Linked DNA regions of Pirellula sp. SH-Sr6A. The protein of the gene in region 3 interacts with the protein of the main gene of each other region in a pairwise test. Links are inferred from orthologs where the notes say so. Each region holds a gene or a part of one and is shown on either strand. Other genes may lie near its edges.

Region 1 (7,375 bases), 400 kb from region 3 along the record:
GGCGCGGATTACGGCACGGTCTCGAGCACGCTTATTGCGTTGGGGGCAAAACCCCGCGATGCCATCTACCAGTACTCCGATGGCCCCGCCGACGAAGCCCGTTACGAAGATTACTCGCCTCTTTTGCGAGATATCCTCAGCCGCGGCCTGCGAGAGTCGAAACCCAAAGCCGCGGCCGTTACCTCTGGCTTCGACGCATTGGACTAAGGCACTCATCTCTCGCCTCCTTTTAAGGCAACGATCTAGAGAACGCTTGGACATCCTCCCTAATCTGCTTCCGCGAGGGTGTCCAAGGTTCTGATCGAGTGGATCCGGTTATTCCGATTCTATCGATCCCTCTGCGATCCCCACTCGGATCTTCTCTCTCTGCGGCTTGTTTCACTCCACCTTCGCCGCGCAGCGACCTACGCTCCACCGATGGGGAACAATCCCCGAAAACCGCTTTCCCTTTTGATGCTCACCACCGCGAGTGGGTTCCCACGATGCTGGACAACTGCGCCAACGATTTCAAATCGCCAACGGCCGCGTCGTCGACCAACGGACCCCTCACAACCTCTTGGCCGTATCGGCAATTGCTACCCGTCTTGGCGTTTTTTTTAGTCGGGTGCATCTACTTGTTTTTTTCTCCCAACTACCAATGGTCCACCATCCTCCAATCCACACCCTACGGCGCGGACTTTTTGCAGGAATGGATCGGAGGGCACATGATCTGGAACGGACAGATCGGGTCGGTCTACTCCGAACAATTCATCGCCTCGCAACACGAGCCGATGGTCACCGGATTTGAGTGGGATGCCAATCAGTTTTTCCCTCCGGTCTACCCACCTCCCCATTATCTTTTCTTTTCCCCCTGGGGAGCCTTGCCGTATCGCTTTGCAGTGATGGGCTGGCTGGCGTTCTTACTCAGCGCCGCTTGCCTCGCATCGATTCTTCTGCAGTCCATCGAGGGACAAGCACCAGGCGTACGTCCCTATCTTTGGATTGCAGTGCTCCTCTTTCCGCCTCTACTCCTATCGATCACCTTGGCGCAAAAGAGCGTTCTATGGCTCCTCCTTTTTGTGATCGTATGCCGCTGGCTGAAACAGGAGCGATGGTTTGCAGCAGGACTGGTGGCCGGTCTAGTAACGATCAAGCCGACTCTCTGCTTCCTCCTCCCTCTCTTGATGGTCCTCGATCGCCGATGGCGATTTTTAGGTGGGATGGCTCTGTCGACGGCAGTCCTTTGGGGGGCTGCCATATGGTTCTTCCCGCAGGAAGCATGGGCCGGATTTCTGTCCATCGCATCGACCGCCGGTCGCTACACCGACCAACACGGTTTTCATCTCGATTGGTCCTGCAATCTGATCAGCTTGGCGAGCAGCCTGCCTATCGGTTGGTCTGGGTGGGGAAAGATGGCCATCAGTCTCCCGCTAGCCCTCTATGCGCTCCTCGCCGCCGTGGAAGATCGATCGCGCTGGAACGATCCCAAACGCTGGATGACGTGGATGCTGGCGACGATCCTGCTCAGTCCTCATTTTTACCATTACGATCTGTGCATCCTTCTGCTTCCGATCGTTTGGATGCTGGCGACTGACCCGCGACGCGGCATCTGTTACTTTGTCACCCTATCACTTGCCTTCGTGCTCGCGCCCGATGTGTATGCGCTCTGGCAAATCCCACTCCTACCCGTTGTCTTGCTAGGCATGCTGTGCGAGCTGCGATTGAGTTATCGACTTTCTAGCAGCATGTCGAGCCTTATCATCGCTCCACGATCAGGGTTACCGGACCGTCGTTGACGAGCGATACCTGCATGTCGGCACGAAAGATTCCCTTTTCGACCGAAACCCCTTGCGCGGCGACTTGCTCGCAGAAAAACTCATACAATTCGTTTGCGATCCCCGGCTCCTCCGCTTGATCGAAGCTAGGTCGCCGGCCTTTGATGCAATCGCCGTAGAGCGTGAACTGACTCACGATCAACATCGAGCCCGAAACATCGCGAACCGATAGGTTCATCTTTCCTGCTTCGTCGCTGAAGGCTCGGAGTCCGACACATTTTTCCGCAAGCCATTTTGCTGTTTCGCGGCAATCTCCCCTGCGGATTCCGAGGAGAACCATCCATCCTCGATCGATCTTGCCAACAACCGTTCCTTCAACCGTTACGGATGCTTTCGAAACACGCTGCAACACCGCTCGCATCATCCATCCTTACCAGCGGGCTTCCATCTGATCGACGATGTGGTTCGCCAATCGCTCCACCACTCTCATATTCGCCGTCGAAATCGATTGCCCCGCTTCTGGAACGAAGTCCGCGTTATCCGAAAAGAGGAAGCTCGTCTCTCCAGGTGGCAGAAAACGTGTCTCGACCAAAGGAAGATTGCGTCGATCGACCCAACTCATCTCGATAGACATCACCGTTTGAAGCAGACGAGGTTCGTCCGTTCCTGTTTCGCCGATCACTCGTTTGGAATCGCCCGTCATCCGGCAGGTAAGAATGGAATCTGCAGTACCCAAATCGGCCAGTTTGTAGGAGGTTCTTCGTTCGATCTCTTTTTGAAGCGTCTCGGTGAGCTGTACTCCCAACTCCGGTCGGAATGAATTGGATTTGATGATCGGAACGTGAATAGTCCGAACATCGTTTCGGTACAAGCTGCGCGTGCCGATGTTGTATCCCAAACATCCCGGAATACAAACCGACAGGAGCAACAGGAATACTCCACCCGCGAGGCTCTTGGTCATCTTCGAATCACTCCGCCTTCGACGGGAGTCGATTCCAAGAGCCTTGCCGTTCTCGCTTCGCGCTCTTTGCGGTCCGACTCGATCACTTCCTCAGGAAGGGGTTTGCGGAGCGGAGCGGTCTTATCGCGACTTGGAAACAGAACCGTCAACTCGGACAAATACGGAGTCGGTTCATCGGGCATCTCTTTCAGCTTGGCGAGCATATCCCGGGCAGGTTGTGCAAAGGCGGTTTGATCAAACTTTTCAATGATCTCCTCACACTTTAACCGCGCCGCGCCTGCCTCCCCTTTGTTGAATCGATACTCCGCATTGTGATAAAGCCTCTCCGCTTTGCGATTCACCAACTCGGTGTACATGCGGTCGATCTCATCTTTATCGCGGCGATAATCCTCCGGAAACTGTTTCAAATTCCGGAAGAACTTGTCCGCTTTGTCCAACGGATCGAAGGAATAATCGGGGCCTCGATAGGATTCGAGTGCGGATTTGATGCCGAGCAAATGAGCGCTGTAGAGATGTCGGGAATCGGGATATGTCATGATGAGCTCGTCATACGTATTGAGCGCCTCGATCCACTTTTGATTTCGGAAATGGCTCGATGCCAGTTCCATGGTTACGTCATCCGCAAGCTTCCCCGTCGGACTGTCGAGCCGCATCTTCTCCAAAACGCGGATACCATGTTTGGCTGTGTCATTCCACGGTTTCCGTTTGTCGGTGAAGTTCACATGGTAGAACTGATCATCGAACTGGTTCCAATAGAGTCCGATTTCCATCCGCCGTTTGTCGACATGGTCTTGATAGCGTGTGCGGGGGTAGTCTTTCACCAGCCTGACGTATCGATCTTCTGCCTTGGGATAGCGCTCGGCAAAGAAATAGCTTTCTGCAGCCATGAGAAGCGAGTCTTGATGCAGGTAGGAGCTGATCCAATTCTTTCCTGCCTCGTCGAACTGTTTCCCAGCCTTTTCAAACAACTCAGCGGCCGCGGCGATCTGGGAATCACGGGACTCTTCCGGGCTACTTTGCGCTTGTTTGAACAAGTCGATGGCCTGGCGATAGGTCTCCTCCGCTTGTTGAAACTGCGTCTTGGCCAGCGTGGGATTGGCGGGCCTGGTTCCGATCAAAGGAACATTTTTGAGCAATCCGGGCATATTGCTCTTCCGTTGTTTTTCGGCGAGTCGCCCCTCGGGACGCACGTAGTTCCCTTCGGCGTCTTGGTACCCCTCGATCGCTCGCTTGGCCAGATCGTATTCGTCCTCTTTCTTGGTGAGTCCCAGCGTCGCGCAGCCGGAAAGCGAAACGACCCAGGCGAAATGCATCCATCGAATCTGAGGTGCAATCCCAGACACGATCTGCACCATCCAAGTGCGAGGGTTCACCCGGAGGCTATGAAGCTTTTTGGTCTTCCTCAACGTTTTAGTTCCTCCAAGAAATCCATGAGTCGCAATCGCCGATCCGCTAAATGGGTAATGAACTTCTCCATCGCAAATCGAACTTCGCCTCGCGTGGTGGGGGATAGGTCCCGGTAACTACCCACGCTGTCGACCAGTCCATCGCCGTCCGATGCAACCATTCGCAGGAAAGTGATTGTCTCCTCGCGCAATCGCAGGACATACCGTTGACCTGCGAGGCAAGAATCACAAAGCACTCCTCCCGCGTCGATTCCGAACAAGTAGCTTCGGTTCCGCCCGGACTCTACAGAATTCCCGCATCCCGCGCAAAGCTCAAACGTCGGTAAATGACCAAGCGCTCGCAGGAATTCCATCTCAAATCGAAGCACGACCTTCGCAGGATCCTCCATTTCATCCAACTTAACGAACGACGCATCGAGAACGTCGAAATGTTCCTCCATGGGTTGATGGTTCTCGGTGAGCACATGCGTCAGCTCAGCGAGGTAATAGGCTGCGTAGAGTGATAGCAAAGAATGTTGACCACCTTTGAACCGACGCACCAATTTGGCCTCGGTAAGAATATCGAGGGTATCGTTCAGCTTCTCGATGAAGACAATCTGGGACTTGGCCAATAAATCGAGCGCGTTCTCAAACGGGCTCTTCAGCCGCCTAGCCCCCTTGGCCACCGCGGAGACTTTACCATGGGTGCGGGTGAACAGAGTCACCACCAAGCTTGTTTCGCTCCATGCGACCGAACGCAACAGGATCGCTTCGGACTTCTCCAACCCCATAGTTATTCCGCCAACCTGGGCTTGCCGCTCCACCCCAGCTTGTCTCTCAAGGCTTGGTAGTCATCATGCCCAGGGACACCGATCAACTGAAAGGACGAATCCGCGCGAGCGATGCGAACCTTCATATCTCGTTCTAGATGGCAAACCACCCGTCCGTCGACGACCAAGCTCGCGGTGGGATGATCGACTCGGAGCATCAGATCAAACACCCGATCCGCCGTATCGACAACCGGACGCATCGTCAGGGTATGGGGACTGATCGGACAGATCACAAAGGCTTGCAGATTTCGGCGTAGAATCGGTCCCCCTGCGGATAAATTATGCGCCGTCGAACCGATGGGAGTACTGATGATCAAGCCATCGCACGCATAGGTGGTGGCCAAGGCTGCGTCGATGAAAAGATCGATGTAAAGCATTGAATAAGGCGGTCCCCCGAGAATACTCGCTTCGTTCAGCCCGATCATCGAATGGAGCAATTCGTCTCCGCGATACACATCGCTCTGCAACATCAAATGACTGGTGAGGGTGAAATGCCCCTTCGCGATTTCGGGCCAAACATTCATGAATTTGTCGGGTTGTATCGCCGCCAGGAATCCGAGCTTCCCGAGATTCACTCCCAACACGGGCTTCTGCCGATGCTTCATCTGCCTCGCAGATTGCAGGATCGACCCGTCCCCGCCAAGCACCACGACGAGATCGGAAGTGCAATGCTCAAAGTCATATTCAAACGCTTTGTCGACCGCGACAATTTCGGCATGACGTTCGATGCAAGGCAGCAGTTTCGGCAACTCCGACTCCACCCGGGGTCGATTCGGTGCAGCGAGCACAACGACGCGAGGTTTCTCGCGCCCCAGGGACCTCCAAGATGCAACGGAGTGTTCAGACACGTGGCATCACACTCCCGCGTGGCTAGCGTCGGAGTAACGAGCGCTGAGAGTTCGGCAGGCGACTGCGATTCCAGCTGCATCCAAGCCTAGATCGGCGAGGAGGTCGTTCCTTTCACCATGCTCGATAAACCGATCGGGCAATCCGAGCGTCCGGAGACTTCGAGTATCCCAACCGTGCTGACAGGCCGTCTCCAGAACTGCCGAACCAAATCCACCCATCAAGGCACCTTCCTCAACCGTCACGACAAATCGGCATTCTTCGAACACTTGTGCAAGCATTTCCGTGTCGAGCGGTTTGATGAATCTCGCATTGATCACCGCTACCTCAATCCCCTCTTGCTTGAGAAGATCTGCAGCGGCTAAGGCCTGCTGCAACATGGCACCGCACGCGATGATGGCGCCATCGGTCGCCCAACGAATCGTTTCGGATTTCCCAAGCTCGATCGGCTGGCACGGGCGTTCAAACGTCAATGCAGACGATTTGGGATAGCGGATCGAAGTTGGACCATTGTGCTGCAGCGCGAACTCCAGCATCGGTTCTACTTCGGTGGCATCCCCAGGAGCCATCATGACGATATTCGGGAAAACGCGCATGTAGCCAATATCGAACACACCGTGGTGCGTCGGACCATCCGGGCCGGTCAATCCAGCTCGGTCCATCATCATGCAAACCGGAAGATTCTGCAGCGATACTTCTTGAAAGATCTGGTCGTACGAGCGTTGCATGAAGGTCGAATAAATGGCAACGATCGGACGCAACCCGGTTTTGGCTTGGCCAGCAGCGAAAGCGACCGCATGCGATTCACAGATTCCCACATCAAAAAAGCGATCGGCGAAGGCGTCGCGAACCGGTTCCAATTTGTTCCCTTGGCACATGGCCGCGGTCATCACCGTCACCTTTTCATTCTTATGCATCTGGCTCAAGATGGCATCGCGAGCGAAGTTGGTGAACGCAGGCTTCTCCAGGGTGGAGCGGACCTTGGGGGAACCATCTTCGTCCTCGAATGCAGGCGGAGTATGGAAGTAGACGGGATCCCGTTCCGCGGGCTTGTATCCTCGCCCTTTCTCGGTCACCACATGGAGCAACGTCGGACCTTTCTGATTCTTCACCATCTCCAAGTACTTTCGCATCAGATGGATGTCATGGCCGTCGATCGGACCGATATAGCGGAATCCAAACTCCTCGAACAACATGCCGCCGACCATCCCCGCCTTGACCCCCTCTTTGATTTGAGCCAAGAGTTTCTCTGCGGGATCGCCGAACAGCGGGAGCTTGTTGAGTACCTTCACTACCTCGCTCTTGAGCCCGGTATAGAAGGGGTTGGTTCGCAAACGATCCAGATAATTGGCGACCGCACCGACGCGTGGACAAATCGACATCTTGTTATCGTTGAGGATGACGATCAAGTCCGAGTTTAGCTCCCCGGCATTGTTCATCGCTTCAAAGACGATCCCCGACGGAAATGCTCCGTCCCCGATCACGGCGATGCTCTTTCGACTTCCTTCATTTTGAAGATCGTCGCCGCTCTTCAATCCGAGGGCGGTCGATACGGAACAGCCGGCATGGCCGGTCATAAACAAGTCATACTCACTTTCA
Region 2 (7,513 bases), 2.3 Mb from region 3 along the record:
CAACTCCGCTCGCGGTCGCGCTCATGGCTGCCCTTGCGCTGGGACTCTACGAGTGGCGGGCCGCTTCCGATCTCCAGAAGAAGATTGCATCGTACCAACAAACGGGTGAACCCTACGATGACGCGTCGCTCGATTCCTGGTATCAGGCGGGCACCCATAAAGAGGGAACGCAAGCTTGGCTAGACGTCATCTCCGCGATGCAAATATCCAGCGTCGCTCAAGATCTGCCCATCCTCGGAAGCGACCACCCATTGCCCTTCGAACTTCGTTCAGGCGCGGAGTGGGGGGATGCCGAAAACGTGGCAGGATTCCTCTCTCTTATGAAGCCCGTACGAGCACAAATCTTGGAGGCATTGAAGTTTCCGAAGCCTGTGTACTTTCCTATCGAGTTTCACGGAGTGGACACACTTTTGGTTCATTTGCAGGAAGCGAGGTCGATTTCTCGGCTGCTGATGCTCGATTTTGAATACGCCTATTACACCGGGGATACGCATCGGGCTATGGAGGACTTGGATGCGATGCTAGGAATTTCCAAGGTCTTCGATTCGCCGGGTTTTCTAATCTCAGAACTAATTACTGCTGCGCTGAGAGGTATGTACACCGAGTCCATCCTTCGTTCATTAACCCACAATCAATGGAACGAAGCGGATCTGGAGAAACTTCTTTCCGATCTGAAATCACCCCATTACACACCGGAGCGATGGAAGAACAGCATCCACGGGGAGCGTGCGTTGAGCGGGACATTCTCGTCTCGTGAGTGGCGCGCAGGCGAGCAAATGGCCCTCACTCTTTTTCCATTGACTCCTAGCGGCCGACTGAAGCATTTGAACTGGATGGATGAAGTTGCGGGACTGCATCGAGTCCCTCTCGCATCGCTGAAAACGGCAGGTAGGGAACTGAACGAACGGATCCGAGATCATATGTCTGGGCCCAGTTTCGATGGTTCGGCCGTCTATATGGGGATGGTTTTCCCTGCGGTGGAATCGGTGGCGAACGCCTTTGTTCGAACCGAAAATACTCGGCAATGGGCACGCGTGGCAGTAGCGATTCGGTTGTATAAGCTTCGCAAGCAGCAGTGGCCGACGAGCCTCTCCGATCTGCACGACGTCGACCTGGGACCGGCCGACGTGCAACTCGTGGAAGGGGGACGCTACGGATACGAAGTAGAAGATGGAACAGCCTATCTATGGACCACAGACTTTGGTACGGGCAATCTCAGTCCGCAGCGGCCCGTTGAAGTACATAAGGATGATGAAAACGGCAAGCCGTCGAATCTCGTCATCCTGCGCTAGGTCGATGTCCGCGGACTATTTCGAGGTTAGTTCAAACTTGATGTCCGTCGTGTCTTGATCGGGAATCGTGAGCTTCAATCCTGAGGTGGTGAATGTGGAGTACTTCTTTGGGAGGCCATAGGCCACATTGACAACGGCTTCTCCACCTTTTTCTCCTTTGTCTTGGACCACGGTTTTCGTGATTTCGACTTTGTACGAGCCTGGAACAGCGCCCGCTTTTTCGTCAAAGGCTTTCAACGCGAACTTGCCATCTTTGTCGCTGACGCCTGCGGCGCTATAAGTCCCCGCATCGGGGATCAGAACGATGGTGGCCAAGTCGACGGGTGTGCCGTCTAGGGTCACGACTCCCTGCGCTTTGACCGTTTTCGGAAGATCGCTCTTCGGTCCGCAACCCAACCAAACGGCGAAGCTACAAACGCCGAGACAGAACATCGAGCGTGATAGAAATGACAGACTCATAAATTGCATCGTTAAGTAAGGGAATAGGTGGTTGTTAAACAAGCAGCTTCACCGGAGCCGCTCGAGAAAAGCCGAAGCCCACGGGCTTCGGCTCGATTCGTGAACAGACTCGATCTTAGAGTTCGTTGGAGAAGACATCGCCCGCGGCCTTCGTCCCCATCGCTCCCCAGACACCGAAGGGGCTGATCCCTCCGCCACCAGCCGCAGGTGCGACAGCCGCAGCATTCCCGGAGTCGATGTTTTGGGAAACGAATCGAACGCTACCGTCGGCCATGGCGATCTGCGCTCCCCCAGTGTGCTCGCTACCTGCGCTATAGATACCACCAAACCAGTGTGGGGAAACCGAGCCGCTGCTCACCATGCACGAGGGAGAGTTTGGCGGAAGGATCGTAGTCACACCGTTGAAGAAGACGTTGCCCGCCCAAGCTCGATAGCCACGAGCGGTATCCCCGGTGAACACGAGCGATTGATTCACAAACGTACGACCATTCCACTGCGCTTTGCAACTGAGGGGAGCGTAGGTGGCTGGGTCGCTGGCGATCAAGAGAACCATCCCGATCGACTGCTGCGAATTAGGACGTCGGAACTCAGCCACCGCCACCGTGTTGCTGGTCCCGTCCGAGATCTCACCGATCTTGGGGAAATTCAATCGTCCGAAAATTCCACGGTTGTTGATCGAGCGTTTTTGACCGGAGAGTGCTGCATCGTTTCGTTCTTCGGTTGAGCCTTGAACAATCTGCGACATCGCATAGTTGTCGCCCGCGCAAAAACCGTAGTTTGAAAGACCACGCGTTCTGTTGTTATCCGTTGGCTCCGAGACACCGCTGCTGCTGGGACACTCTAAAAACGGGACACGAACGCGATAAACGTTGTTTCCATTCCATGGCTCCAGATTGTTGTTGCTCATATCTTGGAACAAGGCGTTCTGCTCCAGAAAAGGAAGGAGCGCGTAATGACCGGACATGCAAACTCTTTGCGCCGCGCCTTGGACGCTACCCGGGTGTGCCCCTCCTGTCCCCAACTGCATCGCGGGGAATCGTTTGAAGGCGGATTCGTAGTTGTGAATCGCCAATCCCAACTGTTTCAGATTGTTCCCACACTGCATCCGTCTGGCCGCCTCCCTCGCCGCTTGAACGGCTGGTAGCAAAAGTCCGACCAAAATGCCGATGATGGCGATGACCACCAACAATTCGACCAACGTAAAGCCCCGTCGCGATGGATTCCATGAGCGCCGCATTTCGAAATCTCCGAAGAACAAAGATTAGAAGACCACCCTCCGGCTCGCTGTCGAAGGTTGAGCTTTGATCTTATCAAACTAACTAGGGTTAGATAAAGCGCTTTGCGCGCCTTTTGAGAGAAAGTAATCTACGAAAAAATAAGATTCGATACTAAAGCAATAACCTGTTTTGGAAACGCGCTTAAAATGCCATTTAGTGGCAGGTTAATCTTCTTTGTTGCACTACTTTGGGAATTATTTTCACCACCAAAAGAGGGGGGAGGGGCGAAGACGGGCGGACAAGGGGCGGAAATGATTGAGTTCCGCGGCGGTATCAAGGTGCGGCTTCGGCTGACTCGTGTGCGAGCTTGAGACGGTCTGCCGTCGGGAGTCTAGAGCATGTCCTGGGGATCGATGTCGATGAGGTAGAGATTCTCACCCGGCGGTTTGGTGGAGGACTGGATACGCGAGAGCAAAGCATTGAGTGCGGCGGCGTCCTGAGAAATCAGCATCGCATGGAATCGATAGTGCCCCCGCAATTTAGCGATCGGGGGAGGTGCAGGGCCGAGAACTCGAATTTTGGCCCCGACGCGCGCGATCTCTAGCTGAATCTTCTTTACCACCCCTTCGGCGAATTCATTGGCTTCGACCTGATCAGGCCCTCGAAAGATGATTCGAGCTAATGACGAGAAGGGTGGATAACCAAATTCTTCACGCTGCTTGAGTTCTTGGCTGGAGAACATCTTGTAATCGTGTTTGCAAGCCGCCACGATCGCGGGATGGTCCGGTGAGTAAGTCTGAACCAATACTTCGCCGGCTCGATCGCCGCGACCGGTCCGCCCCGCGACTTGTGTGACCAACTGAAATGTCTTCTCCGAGGCTCGGAAGTCAGGGAAGTGCAGTGTGGTATCGGCATTGATCACGCCAACCAGCAGCACATTCGGGAAGTCCAATCCCTTGGCGATCATTTGGGTGCCGAGCAAAATCTGAACTTTCCCGCCGCGAAACTCGGCGAGCACTCGCTCATGACTCCCCGGCTTTTTCATCGTGTCGGAGTCCATTCGTGCAATGACCGCGTCTGGAAAGCGAGCTTGAACCTCCATTTCCAATTTTTGTGTCCCCAATCCGGCGAATCGGATGGCATCGAATCCGCATTTCGGGCAAACGTTGGGGGCAGCAATCGTGTAATCGCAGTAATGACACGTCGCCTTGCTTCCATCGCGATGGTGGGTTAACGGGAGGTCGCAATCGGGACAACTCACGACGTGTCCGCAGGATGGACACTGAATCGAGGTGGCATAGCCGCGGCGATTCAATAGAAGAATGGTCTGACCCTTTTCGGCCAACGTTCTTTCGATCGCTTGCAAGAGAGGTCTCGACAACGAACCCCGATTGACGTCGATTCGCGTCGATCGCAAATCGATCGTTGTCACTTCGGGCAATGGTCGATTCAGAATGCGCCTTGGGAGGGACACCATTCGGAACTGCCCACGACGGGCGCGATGAAAGGTCTCAAGCGAGGGGGTTGCCGATCCCAGAACCAGCGGGATTTTTTCAAGAGCCGTTCGGTGAATCGCAACGTCTCTCGCATGGTACCTCGGTACAGTCTCTTGTTTAAAAGTATTCTCATGCTCCTCGTCCAAGATTACCAATCCCAAATAAGGAGCGGGTGCAAAGATCGCGCTCCGTGGCCCAATGATGACTTGCGCATGTCCATCGGCAATTCGGCGCCATTGATAATGTCGCTCAGGACCACTCATGCTGGAGTGAAGGACGGCAACGGACTGGAAGCGGTGCTGAAATCGACTTCGCGTTTGCGGTGTAAGACTAATCTCTGGGACTAAGACAATCGCTTGTCTGCCATACGAAACGACTTGTTCAATTGCCTGCATGTAGACTTCGGTTTTACCGCTCCCGGTCACACCATGCAAAAGAATCGTCGAATGCTCTCCCGATTCGATCGACTGGAAGATGGTCTGCAACGCCAGTCGCTGATCGGCGGATAATGCAGGTGCAGGGATTCGTTCGAAATTTCCTGGTACTGTCGATGCGTCAAAGGTCATGACTCGCTCCGTATAGGATTCGATCAGACCGATATCGCGGAGCTTCTTAATCACTCCATCCGAACATTGAGCGAGATGCTTTAGTTGTTCGATCGAAAGTGGCTCATCGGCGAGTATCAACTGCTGGAGCGTTTGACGTTGTTTGGTTGGCAGCGCCGTGACTGCCCGTTCTTCACTCGCTAATTCAGAAGGCCTGAGAAGGGTCTGATTGCGAGTCCCCGCCCCGGCACGCACGCCGGCAGGTATCACCGCCTCGAAGACTTGCCCCAACGGCACCAAGTAGTAGCGACTCATCCACTGAATGAGCTGGAGCAACGATCCATTGCAAAGGGGCTCGTGATCCACTGTTCGCAGAATCGGTTTGAGACTGCTTTGCGGGACCATCGCCATCTGAATCGACAGAACATAGCCGACGATCTCTCGATTCCCTTTTCCGAGAGGGACGACGACGCGCATCGCGGGCTGGACGATCCCCGCTAGTTCGTCGGGGATCCGGTAATCGTATGGACCATAGGGGGCCTCGGGAAAGACGACCGACGCGGATGGAGTTTCGTTGGCGGCATCAATCTCCCACGGCGCTCGATCGTCTGGAAACAATTCCCCTTGGTGCAACTCCATGGATGTTCGCGTTAGGAGACGCGACCTTCGATTTCGGCGACGACATCATCCACCTTGACCCGCCATTGTTCGAGCGTGTCGCGGTCGCGAATGGTGACGGTTTGATCCTGCAATGACTGCGAGTCGACCGTGATGCAATACGGGGTCCCGACTTCGTCTTGACGTCGATAGCGACGACCGACTGCAGCCTTTTCATCGTAGAAGACGTTGAACTTCTTCTTGAGGGCTCCGTAGATGTCTTTCGCTATCTCGGGCATGCCGTCTTTCTTGACGAGGGGGAATACGGCTGCCTTGTAAGGGGCGATGCGGGGGTGAAGTTTCATGACGACACGCGACTGCATCTTGCCATCCTCGTCAGGCGCCTGGTCCTCGTGATACGCTTCGCACAAGAACGCCAATGTCGCGCGATCGGCACCTGCCGACGGTTCGATGACGTGCGGGATATAGCGCTCGTTGGTGAGATCGTCGCGATACGAAAGGTCTTTACCACTGCCTCGATGCTTGGGTTGACCGTGCTCGTTCAACTCCAGTTTGAGAGGCCGTTCACGCGGATCCAGCTTGCCCTCGGAATGGGATCGCAAATCGAAATCCCCCCGGTGCGCAATCCCTTCGAGTTCGCCATACTCCCCTTCGGGAAGGAATGGGAACGCATATTCGATATCGGCGGTCCCGCACGAGTAATGGCTCAACTCGTCTTGATCATGCTCGCGCATTCGCAATCGATCGCCGGAAAGACCGAGCTCGGTGTACCACTTCAAGCGGCGGTTCCTCCAGTACGCGTACCACTCAGGAGATTGTTCGGGATGGCAAAAGAACTCGATCTCCATCTGTTCAAATTCACGCGACCGGAAGGTGAAGTTGCGAGGGGTGATCTCGTTTCGGAAGCTCTTGCCGACCTGAGCCACACCAAACGGAACACGCACGCGAGTGCTGTCGAGGACATTCTTAAAGTTCACAAAGATCCCTTGAGCCGTTTCTGGTCGCAGGAACGCCGCTCCCTCTTCACCACTCAATGCACCGACGTAGGTCTTGAACATCAAGTTGAATTCGCGAGGGTCGGTCAGTGTATTGATTTCGTTCGCGTCCGGCGCCAAGACGAACGTGCGCTCTTCCGCGGTCAGTTTGTCGAGCGATTGGAAGGAGTCCGCTAGAGTTAGCTCATCCGCATTCTTGCTGCGCAAATTGAAGAACTTCAGCGCGCGCCGCGTCACTTCGTCGTTCTCATTTTCAGGATCAGCAACAACGGTCACGAACACTTTTTGCTCGCCTCGCGAGACCCACTTCCCCCGAACTTGATCGAACCGATATCGCTTCTTGCTCAAACGGCAATCGACCATGAAGTCATGGAACAGATCGTAGTGACCGGAACATTTCCAAACTTGAGGGTGCATCAAAATGGTGCAATCGAGTCCCACCATTTCATAGGGTGACGGTGCCCCCTGAGGCTGCACCAATTCATTATGGCCTTGGCACATATCGTGCCACCATGCATCTTTGATGTTCCGCTTAAGCTCCACTCCCAGGGGACCGTAATCCCAAAAGCCGTTCAATCCGCCGTAGATTTCGCTCGACTGAAACATGAATCCGCGTCGCTTGCAGAGCGATACGAGTTTTTCCATTTGCATGGCTGAAGACGTCTCTGGTGTGAAAGGAAAGGAACGAAAGGGTGTAGTTTACAGCTTCTGAGCCGCGATCAATCGCTTGTGGCCCGCTAAATCTTTGAGGACGGTGATGTTTCCCCACCGACCGTCTTGTTGAAGATTCGATTCCACTTGGTCGGCGATCATCGGGGAGAACTCGCATAGAAACCATCCGGCAGATTTCAATCGCTCAATGGCTTGATGGGCTAATTTGTCGATAATCTC
Region 3 (7,476 bases):
AGGCTTCGTGGACGATGGTAGCGACGGTCCGTTCCGCTTCTGGGCGGGACAGGATTTGTTGCACCAATATATCGCGATTGACTCGCATATTGCTGGGAAGCATTCCCTCGACACCGGTCAAGTCATACGAGGCAAGACGGTTCGTACCTTGGTGGTAATAGCCGAATGTATTCTCCGCGCCTTGAAATTCTTGGCTCGCATAGCGGACGTAATCCGCTTTGGTTTCGAAGATGAGCGAAACCAATGGAAAGCGGGGCGCCGTGAGCTCGAAACCTTTGGATTTCCAGAAGCGATGGAATCCGCGGTAGAGTCGTTCGTACAGATCGACATTCCATCGCGCGTAGGCTTCCGTTGTGTTGTAGCAAAGGAGGAAGTGATCGCTGTCGAGGACGCGGCTGTTCGGGGGCATCCAACGCAGCATCTTTTGTCCCAGTTCGACCGGTTTGGTGGGTTCGAGCAGACCGGTCTGGGATTCTTTGGCCACCAATTCCTCTGGAGATATCGCGGTGAGTGCTCCATCGGCATCGAGGACCAGGAGCCCGAAGCCATCCCGTTCCGCCACCAATTCTCCTTGAACCGATTTGGCTTCTCCGTTCTCGCGGTACCGGATAGAGGTCATGAAGCCCAAGTCAGGGACGGAGGCGTCTGTTGAAGTTCCGGAGGACTCTTGAGCGTCGAGGCAGCGAATGCGTGAGCCTAGAGACAGGGTGTGGACCGAAAGGGCAGCCGCGGCAGCGATCCAATTCCTCCGATCGCAGACTTTGCGACCCTTTGGGTGAAGCCCGGAACGCGTGACCGAGCGCGGATCTTTCGGAGGAAACGGAGGTTGGGGATCAGCAGGATGGGGGTGGGAGTGCATGGCTATTCCTGCTCCTGATGAAAGATCCCTGAAAAGGTCGACTCGGTCACCGCAGCCGTCCAGTGCCGATCGCAGCTGGCCAATCGCATTCGACTAGTCGAGATCGGCGGGCGGCTTGCTGCGGAAGACCGCAACCACATCTTCTACGGGGATCACATAAAGTTGGTTGTCGACTTCGAAATCGACGGGTATTGCGTTTTTGGGGTGAAAAAGAATTTTGTCGTACTGTTTGAGGGGCACATCCTCATCGTGTTCGATCTGCTGGCTAATCGTAACGATTCGTCCGGTAATGGTGGGGATTTCCGCCGCGTCGGGGAGTGCGATCCCTCCGCGAGTTTCCCGTTTTGGCTCGTCTTTACGGACGAGCACGCGGTAACCGATGGGTTCGATGTAGTCAAAGTTCGTAGATTTTTTTGCCATGGCCCCAGCATAGGGGAGGAACGGAAATCGACAAGTACATTTGCACTTGCGTCGACCGGCAAATTCGTCATACTCCTGGGCTTTCCCCAAACGAAAACGACGGCCGCTCCGCGCGGCGATCGTAAACCTAAATTGCGTGGACTTGTCCATGCGTGTCGTTATTTTGGCACCGGAATAGCTTAGGAATGATTGAAACAATCGAAGTAGCGAAGCGCGAACAAGTTGGTTCGCGTGCAATGATCAAGATCCGAGAAAAGGGTTTGGTGCCTGCAATTCTCTATGGTCACGGCGAAGAAAACATTTGCTTGACCCTGCCTTTGGACACGGTCAACAAGCTGATCAAGCACGGCACCAAACTGGTCAATCTGACCGGGTCCGTGACCGATACAGCTTTGTTGCGATCGGTGCAGTGGAGCAGCATGGGTGACTACGTCATCCACGTCGATTTCGCACGCGTTTCGCAAACGGAAACGGTGGATGTGACGTTGCCTGTCCATTTGCATGGCGAAGCCCCTGGCGCGATGACCGCTGCAGGTCAATTGCGATTTGTGGCACACGAAGTGGTGATTCGCTGCCCCGCGGCGAAGATTCCTGAGTTCCTTTCGTGCGACATCAGCCATTTGCAGCTAGGTCAGTCGATTCACGTCAGCGAGCTGAAGCTTCCAGAGGGAGCGTCGGCAGTTACGCCTGGTTCGATCGTCGTGGTTCAAGTAGCGGTAGCAGCGGGTGAAGAAGCCGCCGTTGCAGCGTCGGGAGCTTCGGAGCCCGAGTTGATCCGCAAGGAGAAGCCAGCCGATTCGGCTAGCTAGTGGGTTTCGGTTGTGGAGTTGACCCCCTCACGAATGTCGATGGTGGTAGGGCTCGGGAACCCAGGGGCCAAGTATCATTGGACCCGGCACAACATTGGATTTGAATGTTTAAATTTAGTCCATCGGAAGCTTGGTTCGCCGAGCTTGCAGACTAAATTTGAAGGCCAGTTTGCAAAGGTCAAGCAGGGCGGGCAGGATGTCTGTTTGGTTTGGCCTTTGACCTATATGAACTTGAGCGGACGGTGCGTTGCACAGTTTGCAAGGTTCTACCGCATCGAGCCAGCGAATATACTGGTGGTTTGCGATGATTTGAGTTTGCCTTTGGGCAAGCTCCGGATTCGCAAATCGGGCTCGAGTGGTGGGCAAAAAGGGTTGGAGGACATCCTTCGTTGCCTGGGCACCCAAGACGTCCCGCGTCTTCGGATCGGGATCGACCCGACGCCGGATAGGTGGGAGACCGCGGATTATGTGTTGAGCAAATTCGCGGCCGCCGACAAAGAAGTCGTCGACCAAGCGTTGGTTCGCGCGGATGCGGCCATTGCGTGTTGGTGGAGCGATGGGATCGACGTTGCGATGAATTTGTTCAACGCGTCGGAACCTCGTTCGCCGAAGAGACCTAAACAGAAACCATCGGACACATCCCCAGGGAGCGACTAGTCGCTTCGAAAACACAGGCGATCCGGCGAAGGGATCGCGAATAACAGCGTAGGAGTTGAAAAAGTTGGCTACCGGAATTTACGAATGCCTTTTTTTGTTTGATAGCAATCACTACGCCCGCGACCCGGGTGGTGTTGCCACCTCCGTTCAATCGATGATCGCAGATTTGGGTGGGGAGATCTTGGTATGCCGATTGTGGGCCGAGCAGCGACTTGCTTACCCGATCAACGGTCACAACAAGGGTACCTACTGGCTTGCCTATTTCCGACTCGATACATTGAAGCTCAAAGAACTGAATCGGACTTGCCAGCTCAACGAGAGCTTGCTCCGTTTCATGTTCACCAAAATCGATCCGCGATTGATCGATGCGTTGGTGGCGCACGCCCAAGAAAAAGTTGTTGTGCCCATTGATGCTCTCGAACGACAGCCCGTAGGCGTTGGCGTGGGTGCCGACGATGAAGAAGAATCCGAGGTTGAGGACGAATAAGAGATTCGGGCTCGGCCAAACGTTGCCGTTAACGGCTTAGAGACCGGGAGTGCACAACATGGCTAGCTACAATCGAGTTATTCTCCTTGGAAATTTGGTTCGAGACATCGAACTGAAATACACCACCTCGCGATTGGCGGTATGTCAAAACGCGATTGCCGTGAACGAGCGGCGAAAGAATGCAGCAGGCGAATGGGTCGATGAGACCTCCTTCGTCGATGTAACCTTTTTCGGTAGGACCGCAGAGGTCGTCGCCGAGTATTTAGGCAAGGGTTCCCCGATCTTCGTCGAGGGCAAACTCAAGCAGGATACTTGGGAAAAGGATGGCCAGAAGCGAAGCAAATTGTATGTGATCGTCGATCGCATGCAGCTGATCGGGAGCCGCAATGAGTCGAAAGGCTCGGGGGCTCCTAGGCCGCAAAGCAACGGCAACCGATTTGCAGATCAGGAACAACATGTTTCTCCCGATATGCACGTGTCGGAGGTTGGGGATGGTGGCTTCATCGACGAAGACATGCCCTTTTAATACAGAACATTATTTTAAAACCGCTTTGGTTAGTGATTTGAAATGACAACACGAAAGATGCGTACTCCGACATTTCCTCGTCTTCCCAAGGGACCGAATGGCGGTATTCAGCTGATGCTCATCCAAAACGTCGAGCATCTCGGCAAAGCAGGGGATGTCGTTGAAGTCAAACCTGGGCACGCGAACAATTATCTCCTCCCAGAAGGCTTGGCGATCGTCGCCACCGACCACCACAAGCGAATGGTCGATAAGCACCGCGCCAAACTAGCGGAAATCGAGAAGCAACGACTCGCTTCCCTCCGCCAACTCGCCGATCAGTTGTCGAAGCAATCGATCAACGTCGAAGCCAATGCAAACGACGAAGGACATCTCTACGGTAGCGTCGGCGCAACCGAGATCGTCTCCGCTCTCAAGGCCAACGGCTTTACGATCACCAGCGAGCAAGTACGACTCGAAGGGGTTCTCAAGGAACTGGGGCTCTACACGGTCAAGATTCAATTGCACCAAGAAGTCGGCACCGAACTCAAGGTGTGGGTGGTTCCGACCGCCGCCAACTAGGTCTCCGAATCGAGTTTTCGATCCGGGGAGCTACGGCGAGATCAAGTAGGAGCCTCACCCAGCCACCTCCATTCCTGCATTGAAAAAGAGCCGGTTCTTCGAACCGGCTTTTTTGGTTTCCTGTTGGCTTTTTAGTTTCCTGTTGGCTCCGGGCGTTACGTCCGTCTGGGATCTCCACGGACCCCTCCCCCCAGACCGCCTGTGCAGAATCGCTTTTCCAGAAAAACGCGTTCCAAGCAAAAGACCGCTAGGCCTTCGGCTTCACCCCCGATGCGATGTGGTATCGCCGGGACGGAAACAATTCACCCTCTTCAAACCACCTTCCCAAATTAGCCTCGTACCAGTTGGGATGCTTGGTCACCAACACCAACCTCCCGCCAGGCCTCAGCGAACGGTGAGCGGCCGCAAGAAACTTCTCGGCAATATGAAAGTCGCCGAAGTAGGGCGGGTTGGCGAGTGCCATGTCGTAGGAGCCGGGCTCCCCGTAAACGCCTGTCCAATTCACTTCGGTCGTCAGATTGGTCAGCCCATTGAGGCGAATTCCCCGCTGCACGCAATCGATCGCACGGGCGTTGGCGTCGACCGCGTGGACGCGGGCGCTCGGATCCCTTTTCGCTAGGCCGAGAGCCACCGAACCGGCACCACAGCCGATATCGATCAGCTTGGACTCTGGGTAGACGTCGACCGCATCCAGCAGCTGCCTAGCTCCATTGTCGAGGTGGCGATGGGAGAAAACTCCGGGACGCGTCACCATCTTGATCAGCTCATCGCAGTCCCGATAGGCGAGCTCGCAAGCAAAATCCTTGCGCTTCTTGAGTTCTGCTGTTTTCTCAATCCAGTAGACCGTTCCCTGCTCGTGCTTGCGAACCTTCACGCTGCGCTCGAAGGTCTTGAGCTGATCGAGAACCCAGCGATCGTCCGGATTATCGACCGACACGAAGAGCACCCCTCCGAGCACCAGGTGATGGAAAAGCTGCTGAATGTAATCCCTGGAAAGCTCTCCTTCGCCTGTCGTCACCAGCGAAAGGAGGCCGGCGTGGAAGCGGGAGTCGGGAAGATCGGCATCGCACAACACCTCGACATTCCCAGGTGATGGGACCGGGGAATTATCTTCCGCCAGCTGAAGATGCCCTTCGGTCCGACTGGCCTGGAAGGAATCGATGTGGAAGCATTGGACCTGAAGCCGGAGCTGTTCCCCCGCCGTGTGACGAGCCAGCCCTTCGGCGGCCTGGTGCCGCCCGGAGGAGATACTGACCAACTTCAATCCTTCGAGATCGGGAATCCCAAGTTTCTTACGAAGACCCAGCCAGTCCCAGTCGAGGAGCGTGCCAGCCAAGATGGCTTCTTCGGCTCGAGGAGGCAAACGGCGGGCAACCGGTTCGTAGCCGTCGGAGGAAGTAGGGGTTTCACTCATAACTTGATCGTCGAAAAAGCGGATAGGAAGGGAATCCGTATGATAGACGCTCTGCGCGGGATTCCTATTCGAGTTGCTCGGTCTGGACGAAGTTCGAGAAGAATTGCCTTCTCCGTCACTTGCCCAAAATGTAAACTACTCCGTGCAGTTTCTTCCCCTCCCGATGAGACACGAAGCGGACCGTCGGAACCAATCTTCGCGCGTAGAACCGCATGGACCATGGAATCGTGGCCGGCATCGAACAAACTTATGCACCGAATAGACCGATGCTTGAACGACGCCCTTGCGTCAACCCAAAGCGACACATCGCCGAGAGCGTTGAATAATTGAACGGCCATCGAGGGACTTTTCAAGCCGTTCTATGGAAACGAGTACTTTCCCTGCATTTTTGCACTATTTTTCAAACGAGATCGCTATGGAAGCATCGAGGAACAAGCCTGACTTTTCGAGCGGAACCGAAGGGAAGATTTCTTCGATGCGCGAAACCTTTCGTAGGCGTTTGTGTTTAAGTATCGGCCAAAAAACGATGCAACCTCTCGTTCGTGCGGCTGGCTTGTGAGCTCGGACGCAGTTCGTGAACTAACTTGGTAGTGACCAATCGAAAGACCAGCAATGAGCTCCTCGTTAACAGCATCAACTTCTCTTCAATATCTGGATTCGCACTCGTACGCAGCCTCTTCCGTGCCCTCACTCGAAAACGTCTACATGACCGTTTACATCGTCGATAGCGATCCGAAGGCGCGAGGGGTGGTGAAGAAGCTTGCCGATGGGGCGGGCTACACGGTCATCGAGTTTGACTCTGCCGAACGGTTTTTGTCCCTAATCCAGTCCGAGCCTCTTGGATGTATTGTTCTGGAATTGGAGCTTGGGGATACCGATGGTACTTCTCTGATCCGCCGGATCCGGGATGCGGGCTGGAAGATTCCCATTCTCATCGTGACCTCCCAAAACGATATTGGCTGGTGCGCGAGCGCCTTCAACGCCGGAGCCAGCGATTACTTGGCCAAACCGGTCGACCCGGACAAGCTTCTCAGTTGCATACGGAACGCGTACGACGCATCGGAAAAACGGAAACAGGAGCTGCAGGCCCAAATCGATGCCGAGAAGAAACTTAGCAGCCTCACCCTTCGAGAACGTGAAGTACTCGAGTTGCTCGTCGCCGGGAACTCCATGAAGACCATTGCATCCAGTTCTGGGACTAGCTTCCAAGCCGTTGCGCGACATCGCCAACGAATCCTCGAAAAACTCGGGCTCGAAGGAGATGTGGCCCTCGCTCGATGGGTCTTCGATCTCCGGCGTGGAGGCGGGAAAGTCTAACGTTTTGCCTGACATTCGCCCCCCTGGGACGGCAATCACGGATTGACGAAACTCCCTTACATAGGCTAATCTTTTGATGGAGAATCCCCCGATAGTTCCGGGGGATTTGTTTTTTTACCCGTTGTTCGATACCGCAGAAGGTGACGGCGAATGCCGTTGCCTGTGCACAGCCTCTTGGCCGGGGCTTGCATTGCAGGAACAACCAGACCACGGAGAGTGAAATATGGCCAACGAGTTAGTCGAAAAATTGATCGAGGCTGGCGCTCACTTCGGACACCGAGTGAGCCGCTGGAACCCCAAGATGGAGCCGTACATCTACGGCCGAAAAAACCTCATCCACATCATCGACATCCGCGAAACGCTTCGCGGAATGCTTCGAGCGAAGAAATACCTGAACCAAGTCGCCGCACAAGGCTCCTTGGTGCTGTT

Evidence for each region. Proteins that work in one complex are often made in the same cells at the same time.
Region 1: the proteins of VN12_RS19265 (region 3) and recO interact in binary tests that used the Escherichia coli proteins (3 or more experiments, as listed by UniProt). The link is inferred for Pirellula sp. SH-Sr6A from one-to-one orthologs.
Region 2: the proteins of VN12_RS19265 (region 3) and priA interact in binary tests that used the Escherichia coli proteins (3 or more experiments, as listed by UniProt). The link is inferred for Pirellula sp. SH-Sr6A from one-to-one orthologs.

What each region holds. Positions count from the first base shown.
Region 1 is NZ_CP011272.1:4,590,259-4,597,633, forward strand. Bases 3,005-5,903 are described here. They hold recO (DNA repair protein RecO), read right to left. Parts: upstream 4,892-5,903; coding sequence 4,118-4,891; downstream 3,005-4,117. Other genes in these bases: bamD (outer membrane protein assembly factor BamD), read right to left, coding at 3,005-4,121; VN12_RS17600 (NAD(+)/NADH kinase), read right to left, coding at 4,894-5,778; dxs (1-deoxy-D-xylulose-5-phosphate synthase), read right to left, coding at 5,785-5,903. Also shown: VN12_RS17570 (NRDE family protein), read left to right, coding at 1-207; VN12_RS17575 (glycosyltransferase family 87 protein), read left to right, coding at 483-1,775; dtd (D-aminoacyl-tRNA deacylase), read right to left, coding at 1,738-2,178; LPS assembly lipoprotein LptE, read right to left, coding at 2,185-2,715; more of bamD, read right to left, coding at 2,712-3,004; more of dxs, read right to left, coding at 5,904-7,375. UniProt on the Escherichia coli protein: Involved in DNA repair and RecF pathway recombination.
Region 2 is NZ_CP011272.1:2,718,111-2,725,623, reverse strand. The notes cover bases 3,005-6,041. They hold priA (primosomal protein N'), read right to left. Parts: upstream 5,649-6,041; coding sequence 3,360-5,648; downstream 3,005-3,359. Other genes in these bases: VN12_RS10680 (glycine--tRNA ligase), read right to left, coding at 5,660-6,041. Outside these bases: VN12_RS10700 (hypothetical protein), read left to right, coding at 1-1,292; VN12_RS10695 (carboxypeptidase-like regulatory domain-containing protein), read right to left, coding at 1,308-1,751; VN12_RS10690 (DUF1559 domain-containing protein), read right to left, coding at 1,867-2,988; more of VN12_RS10680, read right to left, coding at 6,042-7,267; prmC (peptide chain release factor N(5)-glutamine methyltransferase), read right to left, coding at 7,322-7,513.
Region 3 is NZ_CP011272.1:4,991,293-4,998,768, forward strand. The notes cover bases 2,025-5,024. They hold VN12_RS19265 (single-stranded DNA-binding protein), read left to right. Parts: upstream 2,025-3,290; coding sequence 3,291-3,758; downstream 3,759-5,024. Other genes in these bases: VN12_RS19250 (50S ribosomal protein L25), read left to right, coding at 2,025-2,088; pth (aminoacyl-tRNA hydrolase), read left to right, coding at 2,128-2,745; rpsF (30S ribosomal protein S6), read left to right, coding at 2,810-3,232; rplI (50S ribosomal protein L9), read left to right, coding at 3,801-4,316; VN12_RS19275 (class I SAM-dependent methyltransferase), read right to left, coding at 4,564-5,024. Outside these bases: VN12_RS19240 (DUF1570 domain-containing protein), read right to left, coding at 1-859; VN12_RS19245 (co-chaperone GroES), read right to left, coding at 953-1,279; more of VN12_RS19250, read left to right, coding at 1,465-2,024; more of VN12_RS19275, read right to left, coding at 5,025-5,730; VN12_RS19280 (response regulator transcription factor), read left to right, coding at 6,412-7,047; rpsB (30S ribosomal protein S2), read left to right, coding at 7,271-7,476. UniProt on the Escherichia coli protein: Plays an important role in DNA replication, recombination and repair. Binds to ssDNA and to an array of partner proteins to recruit them to their sites of action during DNA metabolism. Acts as a sliding platform that migrates on DNA via reptation.